One region of the Burkholderia sp. Ac-20345 genome, then DNA from elsewhere that is predicted to be linked to it. Evidence: riboswitches for the same ligand, from Rfam matches in the RefSeq annotation. Region 1 holds a riboswitch; each other region holds the start of a gene.

Region 1 (4,031 bases):
GACGTTCACGTCGCGGATCGTGTAGCTGCTGTAGCCGAATGCCTTCGCGGCTTCGTCCGCGCGGGCGCGGAACGACTTGATCGCTTCGGTCGTCAGCTTCTGCTCGGCCGCGCGCTGCGCTTCGGGCGACAGCGAGAACTCGACGTTCGCGACCTGCATCAGGTTCGACAGCTGGCCCGCAAGCTTCGACGCTGCGGCGAAATCGCGCGATTCGAGCGCGACCTCGGTGCGGCCGCGCCATGCGGAGATCTTGCCGTCACGATCGGTGCTCGGATAGACGGAGAATGCGCCCGTGTGTGCGGTGACGCCCGACACGCCCTTCGCCTGCGACAGGGCTGCGTCGGCGCGCTGGTTCAACTGCGCGGTGAGGCTGCCCGGATCCTTGGCCTGCTGCTCGTAGAACAGCGTGATGTGGATGATGTCCTGCGGTACGTCGGCGCTGGCCTGCGACGACAGCGACAGCACGCCTGCCGGCTCCGGAAAGTGCGGGTTCGCGGATTGCGCGTGCGCGGCGGGCGACGCGAGCGTCAGCGCGACGGGAACGGCGGCGGCAAGGGCGAGCGACAGCGCGAGTGCGGATTTCTTGGTCATTGTTGGACTCCTTGTGCGAGGGCGTGCACGCGGATTGCGCGCGCACGACGCGGGCGGGCCGCGCGACGAAAAAAACGACAGCCGGCCCGATCGGCCGGCAGCGGTTGCTTAGGCTGCGCGAAAGTACCGCGAGTTCCGTGACGGCGGCGCGTACTGACCAGATTTGACCTTTGGCGTGCGCCTACTTCATCAGCTTTTCGGTGATGAAGCGCCATTCGGCGCGCGTGACGGGCGTGATCGACAGCCGGTTGCCGCGCGCGAGCACGCGCATGTCGGCGAGTTCGTCGTGTTCGCGCAGCGCCGCAAGCGGCACGAGCGGCGATTTTTTTACGTAGCGCACGTCGACGAGCAGCCAGCGCGGCGCTTCCTGATTCGACTTCGGGTCGTAATAGGGGCTTTGGGGATCGAACTGCGTGGGATCGGGGTAGGGCGTCGACGACACTTCGGCGAGGCCCGCGATGCCCGGCTCGGGGCAGCTCGAGTGATAGAACAGCACGCCGTCGCCGATCTTCATCGTGTCGCGCATGAAATTGCGCGCCTGATAGTTGCGCACGCCGGTCCACGGCAGCGAGCGCTGCGGTGCGTTGGCGAGATCGTCGATGCTTGCTTCGTCCGGTTCGGACTTCATCAGCCAGTATTGCATGGATCGTGATCGACGCAGAAAGAGGCTGCTACAAAAGAAAACGGCACCGGGCTTCGCCCGATGCCGTTGGATAGGCCCCCGCCTTGGCCGCTAGGCCGGCATCCTGAACCTGGGGTTCAGAATTGGTCGCAGTTAGCAGCACTTCGGGTACATCAGACAGAGTGACGCGCGCGCCCGTGCTACAAATTTCCGCAACCGTGCACATGGCATTGGTTCAAGGAATATATGACCTTGGCGAACCAGGCAGGGAAGCTGACTGAACTGTGTTTCGTTGCGCCAATTTGACCACCGTTGATCGCCGAGATCAAGGGGAATCGACGCATCGATCAAACGTTACTGCGTCTCGTGCTGTGCGAGCACCGCGCCGAGCTGTTCGTTCATCTGGTGCATTGTACGACGGATTTCTTCCGCCGGAAATGCTTCACCGTGCCGCACGCTCGTTTGCAGCCGCAGCAATTCGGACGCGAGCGACAGCGCCGCCATCACGGCGATGCGATCGGTGCCGCGTACCGAGCTGTTCGAGCGGATTTTCGACATTTCGGCGTCGACGCGCGCGACCGCTTCGAGCAGCGCCGCTTCGGTCTCGGCCGAACAGGCGAGACGATAGGGCTGACCGAGAATCGAGACTTCGATCTGCTTGGTGCTCATGCATGTTCTCCGTGGCTGGCCGCGTCATCGCCATCCGCACGCGCCTGTGCATCCAGCAGGTCGAGCTGGTTGTCGGCTTGCTCCGCGTTTTTCGAGCGCGGGAGCTTTTCGAGAATCGCGTTCAGTTTCACCTGGGCGTCGTCGATCTTTGCCGACAAAGTGTCGCGCTCGGCTGCGAGCGCATTACGTTCGTCGCGCAGTTGCGCGAGTTCCGTGCGGACTGCGTCCGCATCCGCGCGCAATTGCGCGACCTGCTCCTCGAGCGCGAGCCGTTCCGAGTGATAGCGCTTGTTCAGCGAAATCAGACGGCCAATATTTTGAGATAGGGTTTCGAGTTCGTTGAGCATTTGCTGCGTCCTCTAAAGACCCAGCATTTTAGCGCGGAATAACGCGCAATCCGACATCTGTAACGTTTCCAGTCGTAACACCCCTGCTTCTTGCCGCGAATCAGCGCTTCCCATGCGTGTCCGGACGCTTCCTTGACGCTCGCGCGACCCGCTCCTAAACTGGCGCCGCCTCGGTGCTCGCGCGTGGAACGCGCGGTTAAACGGGAAGCAGGGCGTGGGCGCCGGAAGCCCGCCAACCTGCGCTGCCCCCGCAACGGTAAGCGGCCGCGTCCCGTGACGCAGGCCGGCTCGGGCGCGTTTCGCGTGCAGGTCGTGCATGCGGACGCGGGCCACTGCGCGTCATCGCGCGGGAAGGCGAGCCGGACCGCCGCCAGCCCGGATACCGGCCGAGACGGGAAGCCCGCACGGGCTTCGTGACGCGCGGCCTGCGGGGAGGCGGGGCGCGCAATGCTTCATGGAATCTTCTTCGATGCTGACCCCAATCGTCCGCGCGGCGCTCAAGTCACGACCGGCCGGCAGCCGCAAGCAGGTGCGCCGCACGTCGTGTGCGGCGCCGCGCGCGGCATGAGCGCCGCACGCGCCACCGCGATCTGGGCCGCGCTGGCTGTGGCGGTCGCGTTGCTGTTCGTCGCGTCGCTGTCGATCGGCAGTGTGCCGATGTCGCCATGGCAGGCGCTCGCGTCGCTCGTGCCGCATGGCGGCGACGCGCTGTTCGCCGATATCGTCCGCACGCTGCGCCTGCCGCGCGCGCTCGCGGGCTTTGCATGCGGCGCGCTGCTCGCGCTATCCGGTGCACTGCTGCAGGTGCTGTTGCGCAACCCGCTCGCGGAGCCGTACGTGCTCGGCGTGTCGGGCGGTGCGGCCGGTTTCGCGCTCGTCGCGATGATCGCGGGCGGCGCGTGGTGGCTCGTCGATGCGTCGGCGTTCGCCGGTTCGCTCGTGTCGGTCGCGCTCGTGCTCGGTCTCGCGCGCCGCGAGCTGTGGCGCGGCGAGTCGCGCGACGCGTCGCCTCGGCTGTTGCTCACGGGCGTCGTGATCGCGGCGGGGTGGGGCGCGCTCGTCACACTGCTGCTGTCGCTCGCGCCCGAAGCACGGCTGCGCGGGATCATCTTCTGGCTGACGGGCGACCTGAACGGCGTGACCGCGCCGTGGTTCGCGTGGGGTGCGTTGTTGCTGGCCGCATGCGTCGCGCTGCCGGCCGCGCCGCAACTGAACGTGCTGCTGCGCGGCGACGCGACCGCGCTCGCGCTCGGTGTGCCCGTTGCGCGCCTGCGCGTGCGGATCTATCTCGTCGCGTCGCTGGCCGCCGCGGCCGCGGTGACGACAGCCGGCACGATCGGCTTTGTCGGCCTCGTCGTGCCGCATGCGCTGCGGCTCGCCTTCGGCAACGACCAGCGGATGCTGCTGCCGGCCGCGATGCTCGCGGGCGGCGGCGGCGTGATGGCGGCTGACCTGCTCGCACGCACCGCGATCGCGCCCGCGCAACTGCCGGTCGGCGTGATGACCGCATTGATCGGCGTGCCGGTGTTCCTGTGGATGTTGTTGAGGAGGCCGATGCGATGACGGGGGCCGCACTGCATGCCACCACTGGCGACATGAACTACGCGGCCGTCAACCTGACGCTGAAGGCCGGCGCGCGCACGCTGCTCGATGGCTTCACCCGGGCGTTCCGTCCCGGCGAGATCTGGTGCGTCGCCGGGCCGAACGGCGCGGGCAAGACGACGCTGCTTGCAACCCTCGCCGGGCTGCAGCCGCCGGCCGGCGGACGGGTCGAGATCGACGGCCGGCCGCTTGCCGCGTGG
Region 2 (4,031 bases), on a different contig from region 1:
GAACGCGGTCGTGTTCAGCACGAGCGCGACGCCATGCGTGTCGCAGAGCTGCGTGATGACCTCGCGGCTCACCGCGTCCTTCAGCGACGTGACCGCGATCGGCAGCGGATTCAGCCCTTCCTCGACGAGCGCGTCGGCCAGCGCATCGAACACGGCCGTGTTCGCGGCCTGCCAGTGCGCGCGATAGAACAGGATCGCGACGACGGGCGCGCCGGGCGTCCAGCGCGGCCGCCAGTCGTCGACGCTCGCACGGTCGCGCGCCGGGTGATACAGCGCCGCGGCCGGCAGCGGGCGCGGCAGTTCGGGTTCGTCGCCGAACCCGAGCGTGTGGAATGCAATGCTGCGCAGCAGCGCTTCGGCGTTGTGCACGCCGCCTTCACGCAGATAGCGCCACCACAGCCTGCACAGGTCGGGCGCGACGGTGCTCTTCGCGACGAGGTTCGGGTCTTCCTGCAGGTCGCCCGAGAACATCGCGAGCTGCTGCCCGCGCTTCGACGCGAGCGACACGGCCTGCTCGATCCCGTACGGCCAGTACGCCTCGCCGCCGAGATGGTCGATCACGACCGACTTCGCATGCTGCAGCACGTCGTCGACGTAGAAGTCGACCGACGCCGGCTGCCGCAGGAACGTGACGTTCGCGAGCCGCACGCTCGGGAAGCCGGCCGGCAGGTGCGGCACGACGCTCGCGAGCAGCGACAGCGTCGTGTCGGCCGAACTCAGGATCACGATCTCGGCCGGCTGCTGGTCGATCCGGACGACACCCTGAGTATCGTCGACGAAGCCTCCCGGTGTGGTGCGCAGCAGATGCATCGTGCGTTACGCCTGTTGCGGCTCGGCCGCGCACGCGGCGTCGAACGCGCGTTGCAGCGCGGCCGCGTCGAGATCCTCGCCGATCAGCACGAAGCGGCTCGCGCGCGTTTCGCCGTCCTGCCAGCGACGGTCGAAATAGCTGTCGAAGCGGCGCCCGACGCCCTGGATGACGAGCCGCATCGGCGCGCCGGGCAGCGCGGCGAAGCCTTTCGCGCGATAGATCGTGTGCGCCTCGACGACGCGCTGCAGCGCCGCGATCGTCGCTTCGCGCGTGCCGGCGTCGCCCGACACGACCACCGAGTCGAAATCGTCGTGATGGTGATCGTGATCGCCGTCGTCGGCCGAGCCGTGATGATCGTGACGCAGGTGGATCGTTTCTTCCGATGCCGATTCGAGGCCGAGCAGCAGTGCGAGGTCGAGTTCGCCGCGCGTCGCGCGCACGATCTTCACCTGCGGCGGGATTTCGTCGCGGATCGCGGTTTCGATCTGTGCAAACTCCGTATCGCCGACGAGATCGGCCTTGTTCACGATCACGAGATCGGCGGACGACAGTTGATCGGCGAACAGCTCGTGCAGCGGCGATTCGTGGTCGAGGTTCGGATCGGCGCGGCGCTGCGCGTCGACGGCCTGCGGGTTTTCCGCGAACTGGCCGCTTGCGGCGGCCGGCCCGTCGACGACGGTCACGACCGCGTCGACCGTGAAGCTGTTGCGGATCGTCGGCCAGTTGAACGCCTGCACGAGCGGCTTCGGCAGCGCGAGGCCCGAGGTTTCGATCAGCACGTGGTCGATGTCCGCGCGGCGCTCGACGAGCGCTTCCATCACCGGATAGAACTCTTCCTGCACGGTGCAGCACAGGCAGCCGTTCGCGAGTTCGTATAGCTGGCCCGCCGCTTCGCCCTGCGCGCCCTCGGCATCCTCGCAGCCGATGCCGCAGCCCTTGAGGATTTCGCCGTCGATGCCGAGCTCGCCGAATTCGTTGACGATCACCGCGATGCGGCGGCCTTCGGCGTGCTGCAGGATGTGGCGCATCAGCGTCGTCTTGCCGCTGCCGAGAAAGCCCGTGACGATCGTGACGGGAAGCTTGCGTAGGGTCATGGTAGGTCCGGTGTCGAAGATGGAATCAGGACGGGATCGTCGCGTCGATGGCGGCGTGGCAGTTCATCTGGCGGATCGCAGGCGTGCCGTCGCGCGGTCCGGACGGACAGTCGCGGGACAGGTGGTACGACGAATCGGACATGGTGCTTCCTTGCGAACGGTCGACATCGTGAGTGCCAACACGGCTGCCGCTGGCCCGCTGCACGCCGCCTGCCGTTCGCCGCGCCGGCCGGCGCGGGTTCGCGCAGGGACGGATCGGCGGAGGAAACGGGCGACACGCGGGCGTCGGGCCTGCTGCGGCCGTGGACGATGCGCCGCCTCCCCGCGGCGCTGAACCCCAACGTTTAGGCCGGTATCCGGGCTGGCGAACACGCCGCTTCGCCTTCCCGGATGCACGCGGCATCCAGTGGCGGTCGTCCGCATGCGCGCGGCATGCGGCGAAGCGGCGTTGCGTCACACTTGCGCGCGACGCGTTCGCTTACCGTTGCGGGGGCAGCACAGGTTGGCTCGACTGCGGCGCAGGCAGGCTTCCTGTTTCCCGTTTAACTGCGCATGCCGGAGCGGCGCGCGCGAGCACCAAAACGCGTGCGAGTGTAGGCGGCGGTGCGGGGAGCGTCAAGGCGGAACGGGCCGCCGGGCCCGGTTTCCCATGCCCGGCGCGCGTGGCCGGAAGCCGTGCGCGGCGGTTCGCACGGGTGGATCGCTGTGCTATCGTATGCGCCGCGTTCGGTGCTCGCATGCGCATTCCGCGCCTGCAGTTAAACGGGAAACAGGAGGCGGACCACCGCCCGGCCTGTGCTGTCCCCGCAACGGTACGCCGCCCGCGCGACGCGCTTCCCCGCGCACGCGTCCATGCCGCCCACGATGCCACTGCCCTTCAGCCGGGCGGGAAGGCTGCGGCCTGGCAAGCGGCCAGCCCGGATACCGGCCGACGCAAGGGGCGAGCCCGACGCTCGCCGAACGCCCGATCCGCGGGGGACGGATGGGGTGCGCATTTTGCCCGCGTCCGCGCGGGCTTCGTTCGATCCGTCATGCCTGACCTGTCCGCTGGCCGCCGCCGCGCCGCCTGCCTGCCCTGTTTCACTGTTTCGACACGGTGCGCGCCGTGCCACGCCCGATGAGCCGCGCCTGGCTCATCGGCGCCGGCCCCGGCGACGCCGACCTGCTGACGCTCAAGGCCGCCCACGCGATCGGCGCGGCGGACGTGCTGCTCGTCGACGATCTCGTGAATCCCGACGTGCTGCGCCATGCGCGTGCCGATGCGCTCATCGAGCACGTCGGCAAGCGCGGCGGTCATGCGTCGACGCCGCAGGAAGCGATCGTCGCCGCGATGCTCGCGCATCTGCAAGCGGGCCGCAGCGTCGCGCGGCTCAAAGGCGGCGATCCGTTCGTGTTCGGCCGCGGCGGCGAGGAGCTGACCGCGCTCGGCGCGGCGGGATTCCCGGTCGAGGTCGTGAACGGCGTCACCGCGGGCATCGCCGCGCCGGCCGCAATCGGCATACCGGTCACGCAGCGCGGCGACGCTCAGGGGGTGATCTTCGTCACGGGCCACGGCGCGGGCGCCGATGAACCCGACTGGCGCGCGCTCGCGGCCACGCGCATGACGATCGTCATCTACATGGGCATCCGCCGGCTCGACGCGATTGCAACCGCGCTGCGCGACGGCGGCCTGCCCGGCGATACGCCGTGCGCGGCGATCGAGAACGCGACGCGCCCCGGGCAGCGGCACGTGCTCGCGACGCTCGACACGCTCGTCGAACGCGTCGGGGCAACCGGCATCGGCTCGCCGGCGATCGTCGTGATCGGCCGCGTCGCGGCGTTCGCCGCCGATCCCGCGGTACGTGCCGCGCTCGGCAGCGGCGCATGATGCGCGTCGCGCTCGGCGTCGGTTTCCGCGCGGGCGTGACGGCCGCGCAGCTCGATGCCGCGATCCGCGCGGCGTTGACGCTGTACCCGGCCGCCGAACCGGCGCTCGTCGCCACGCTCGCCGACAAGGCGCGTGACCGCGCGCTGCGCACGTTGTGCGCGCGACGCGGCTGGCCGCTGGTTGCGTTCGACGCTGCGCAGCTCGCGAGCCGCCCCGAACTGGCCGCGAGCGGCCCGTCGGATGCCGCGCTCGCCCGCTT
Region 3 (4,031 bases), on a different contig from region 1:
GAGAGGCGAATCTTCTGCAGCAGGCAGCCGGCTCCTGCCGGCCACCCACCGCATCACCGCTTACGCCACCGTCCGGAACAGCCAATAGAGTCCGCCGGCGAGCACGATCGACGCCGGCAGCGTCAGCACCCACGCCAGCACGAGGCTGCGCACCGTGCCCCATTGCAAGCCCGATCCGTTCGCCGCCATCGTGCCCGCGACGCCCGACGACAGCACGTGCGTCGTCGACACCGGCAATCCGTACACGTCGGCCGCGCCGATCGTGAGCATCGCGACGAGTTCCGCCGACGCGCCCTGCCCGTAGGTCAGATGCTGCTTGCCGATTTTCTCGCCGACGGTCACGACGATCCGCTTCCAGCCGACCATCGTGCCGAGGCCCAGTGCGATCGCGACCGCTACCTTCACCCACGTCGGAATGAACTTGGTCGCGTGGTCGAGCTGCTTGCGATAGTTGTCGATCGCGAGCTTGTCGTCGGCAGCGAACGCGGGCTGTCCGGACTTCTCGATCAGGCGGATTGCTTCGGATACCAGATACATCGTGTTGCGCACGTTGTCGACGTCGCGTTGCGGCACGGCCGCCATCGAGCCTGACGCGCCGACCGCGGTCGCGAGCGACGTGGACAACTGCCGCACGGCGGGGATCACGGCCGGCGTCAGCTCGCGATGCTGCACGTAAAGCTCGACGTCGGCGCGCGGGTTCGCGGACGGCGCGACGCCGTTCGCGTACTTCCCGAACGTCGCGGCTGCCTGGTTCGCGACCGCAACGAAGGTCTGCGTCTCGGCCGGCGTCACGGCCTTGTTCAGTGCATAAGCGGTCGGCACCGTGCCGATCAGGATCAGCATGATGAGGCCCATCCCTTTCTGGCCGTCGTTCGAGCCGTGCGCGAACGACACGCCCGTGCAGGTCAGGATCAGCAGGCAGCGAATCCAGAACGGCGGCGGCTGGTCCTTCGGCGGCTCCTTGTACAGTTCCGGAATCCGCACGAGCGTTTTCAGCACGAGCAGCAGCAGCGCGGCACACAGGAAGCCGACGAGCGGCGAGAGCAGCAGCGACTTGCCGACGCCGAGCGCTTGGCCCCAGTCGACGCCGCTCGTGCCGGACGGCCCGTGCATCAGCTGGTTCATCAGCCCGACGCCGATGATCGAGCCGATCAGCGTATGCGAGCTCGACGACGGCAACCCGAAATACCAGGTCGCGAGGTTCCACACGATCGCGGCGATCAGCAGCGCGAACACCATCGAGAAGCCCGCGCCGCTGCCGACCTGCAGGATCAGCTCGACCGGCAGCAGTTGCAGGATGCCGAACGCGACGGCGCCGCTCGAGATCATCACGCCGAGGAAGTTCCACAGGCCGGACCAGATCACCGCGACGTTCGGTGTCAGCGAGTGCGTATAGATCACGGTGGCCACCGCGTTCGCGGTGTCGTGGAAACCGTTGACGAATTCGAAGCCGAGCGCGATCAGCAGCGCGGCGCCGAGCATCAGGTACGGGAACAGCGACCCTTCGCGCATCGGCGACAGATCGTCGATCAGGTGGGTGGCGATATAGATCGCACCGATCGCGAGCACCAGCAGGAAGACGGCATAGCCGAGCTGCCTGGTGCGCTCGACGGAACCCGAATTGTTCGGGGCAGACGAAGCAGGTTGATTCATGACGGTATCTCGTAAGGGAACCGCGACCGATCCTAGCTTCGGCTAGCAGTCAGTTTGATGACAGCAGGGAGTGCGAACGGTGTGTCTTACAGCGACGTAAGGTGAGCATCGCCAGGCAATTGCGATACGACGCGACATGTCGGCTTGCGTCGTGGCCGACATCGCGAACGCAACAGGGCAGGAGGCTAGGTGGCAGTGTCGCGCCGATCGTCGGCGGCGATCAACATCCATCCGTGCGGCGACGCAGCGAATGTCGTGCACGACAGCGGTGCGACGTCGATGCGGGTTGCCGCGTCGGGATCCATCCGCAGCGCATGCGCGACGGCCGCGCGAACGATCGGTGCATGTGTGATGGCGACGATGTCGCGGTCGTGCTGCAGCGCGTTCAACCATGCGCCGACGCGGCGCATCGCTGCATCGAACGATTCGCCGCCGTGCGGCGACGCGGACGGATCGCCGATCCACGCACCCAGTTCGTCAGGCAGGTCGCGCGCGAGGTCGTGTAGCCGCCGGCCGCGCCAGTTTCGGTAGTCGATGTCGCGCAGTGCGTCATCGATGTCCGCGCGCAGCCCGAGCGCATCGGCGGTCTGCACCGCACAGCGGGCCGGGCTGCACAGCACGAGCGCGCCTGCGACGCCCGTCCACCGGTCGCGCAGCGCCGCGGCTTCGGCGAGCCCGTGCGCGTCGAGCGGATCGTCGTCGGGAAACGTGCCGGTGCGCATCGCCCGGGTCGACGCATGTGCAATCAGGCGCAGCGAGGCATGCATGTTCATGTCGGTTTTCGGATGATCCGGGACGGACGCGCTCGTCCACCTGCCGCCGCTTCAATACGCGAACATTCGCGCGTACAATTCGCCGGATACGAAATGCGGAAGCCGGTGCAATCCCGGCGCGGTCGCGCCACTGTAACCGGTGATCCATGATCCCGGAAGCCAGACCTGCCTTCGTACCCATCCAACATTTGTCGGGGCGCGATTCCCCTGAGGTGCATCCATGAGCGAAGCAGTGCTGAAGCCGGCGGTCGTGCCGGCACCCATCCCCGTCCGTGAACTGTTGCCGTGGGCCGTGTTCGTCGGCCTGATCCTGTTGCTCGCACTGTATTTCGTCGGTGCGGAACAAGGCGCGACGTCGCTGGTGCCGGGCATGTATGTCCACGAGTTCGTCCACGACGGCCGCCATCTGCTCGGCTTCCCCTGCCACTGACGCGGAGGTCACGATGGTCGGAAAGCTGCTCATGCGCGGGATGCTCGCAGGCATCGCCGCAGGCCTCCTCACGTTCGGTTTCGCGAAAGTCGTCGGCGAACCGCAAGTCGATCAGGCAATCTCCTTCGAAGAAAAAACCGAAGCCGCCCACGGCGAAGCACCGGAACCCGAACTGGTCAGCCGCCACACGCAAGCCGGCCTCGGTCTGCTGACGGGCGTCGTGACCTACGGCGCGGCATTCGGCGGGCTGTTCTCGCTGGTCTTTGCGTATGCGTATGGCCGAGGCAGCCGTCTCCCGGCACGGCCGCTGGCTGCGTGGCTCGCGCTGGCGTCGTTCGTCGCGCTCGTGATCGTGCCGAACATCAAGTACCCGGCCAATCCGCCGTCGGTTGGCGACCCCGACACGATCGGCTATCGCACGGGGCTGTTCTTCCTGATGATCGCGATCTCGGTCGCGACGATGGTGTTCTCGGTCAGCGTGCGCCGCCATCTGCTGGCGAAGCTCGGGCAGTGGAACGCGTCGATCGTCGCCGGGCTCGTGTTCGTCGCGATCATCGCGGCCGTGCAGATCGGGCTGCCGTCGGTCAGCGAGTTGCCGGCCGATTTCCCGGCGGCCTTGCTGTGGAAGTTCCGCGTGGCGGCCATCGGCATGCAGGTGATCATGTGGACGACGATCGGCCTGTTGTTCGGCGCGTGGGTCGAGCGCAGCGAACGCGTCGGCATGCGCGCGGCCTGACGCACTTGAGAACCGGGCGCGCCTAGCGCAGCATGCGCGGCGCGCTCCACGTCGATTCGCGCGCCAGCGCGACGAACGCGGCCAGATAGTCGATCGACGCATCCGCGTCGCGGATGCCGAGGAAGATCTGCTTCGCGATTCCCTTCTTGCCAAGCTTGACCGGCACGACCGGCATCCGGTCCACGTATTCGTCGGCCAGCCATCTCGGCAGCGCGGCCACGCCGCGCCCGCTCGCCACCATCTGCAGCATGATGTCGGTCGTCTCGATCGACTTGTGCCGCCTCGGCACGATGCCGGCCGGCGTCAGGAACTGGTTGTAGATGTCGAGCCGGTCGGTTTCGACCGGGTAGGTGATCAGGATCTCGTCGGTCAGCTGCTCGGGCGTCACGTAGTCGGCGTTCGCGAACCGATGTGAATCGGCGACCACCAGCACCTGCTC

What was found. A riboswitch is a leader RNA that binds a small molecule or an ion and turns the genes downstream of it on or off. The one in region 1 is predicted to bind cobalamin.
Region 2: linked by a shared signal. The riboswitch ahead of cobW (cobalamin biosynthesis protein CobW) and the one ahead of G3O06_RS31090 (iron ABC transporter permease) in region 1 are both predicted to bind cobalamin.
Region 3: linked by a shared signal. The riboswitch ahead of G3O06_RS38410 (CbtB-domain containing protein) and the one ahead of G3O06_RS31090 (iron ABC transporter permease) in region 1 are both predicted to bind cobalamin.

The regions. Positions count from the first base shown of each region.
Region 1 is NZ_JAAGPO010000114.1:22,678-26,708, forward strand. Features, by position in the region: gene G3O06_RS31065 (SIMPL domain-containing protein) at 1-591, opposite strand, end outside; gene G3O06_RS31070 (EVE domain-containing protein) at 773-1,234, opposite strand; RNA gene ssrS (6S RNA) at 1,306-1,487, opposite strand; gene G3O06_RS31080 (cell division protein ZapA) at 1,568-1,882, opposite strand; gene G3O06_RS31085 (ATPase) at 1,879-2,229, opposite strand; cobalamin riboswitch at 2,384-2,635, shown strand; gene G3O06_RS31090 (iron ABC transporter permease) at 2,677-3,792, shown strand; gene G3O06_RS31095 (ABC transporter ATP-binding protein) at 3,789-4,031, shown strand, end outside.
Region 2 is NZ_JAAGPO010000199.1:1,518-5,548, forward strand. Features, by position in the region: partial or broken gene cobN (cobaltochelatase subunit CobN) at 1-810, opposite strand, end outside; gene cobW (cobalamin biosynthesis protein CobW) at 817-1,905, opposite strand; cobalamin riboswitch at 2,235-2,501, opposite strand; cobalamin riboswitch at 2,616-2,853, shown strand; gene cobA (uroporphyrinogen-III C-methyltransferase) at 3,023-3,772, shown strand; gene G3O06_RS39415 (cobalamin biosynthesis protein) at 3,769-4,031, shown strand, end outside.
Region 3 is NZ_JAAGPO010000189.1:3,447-7,477, forward strand. Features, by position in the region: gene G3O06_RS38400 (inorganic phosphate transporter) at 61-1,653, opposite strand; gene G3O06_RS38405 (histidine phosphatase family protein) at 1,839-2,426, opposite strand; cobalamin riboswitch at 2,478-2,614, shown strand; gene G3O06_RS38410 (CbtB-domain containing protein) at 2,647-2,856, shown strand; gene G3O06_RS38415 (CbtA family protein) at 2,870-3,592, shown strand; gene G3O06_RS38420 (LysR family transcriptional regulator) at 3,615-4,031, opposite strand, start outside.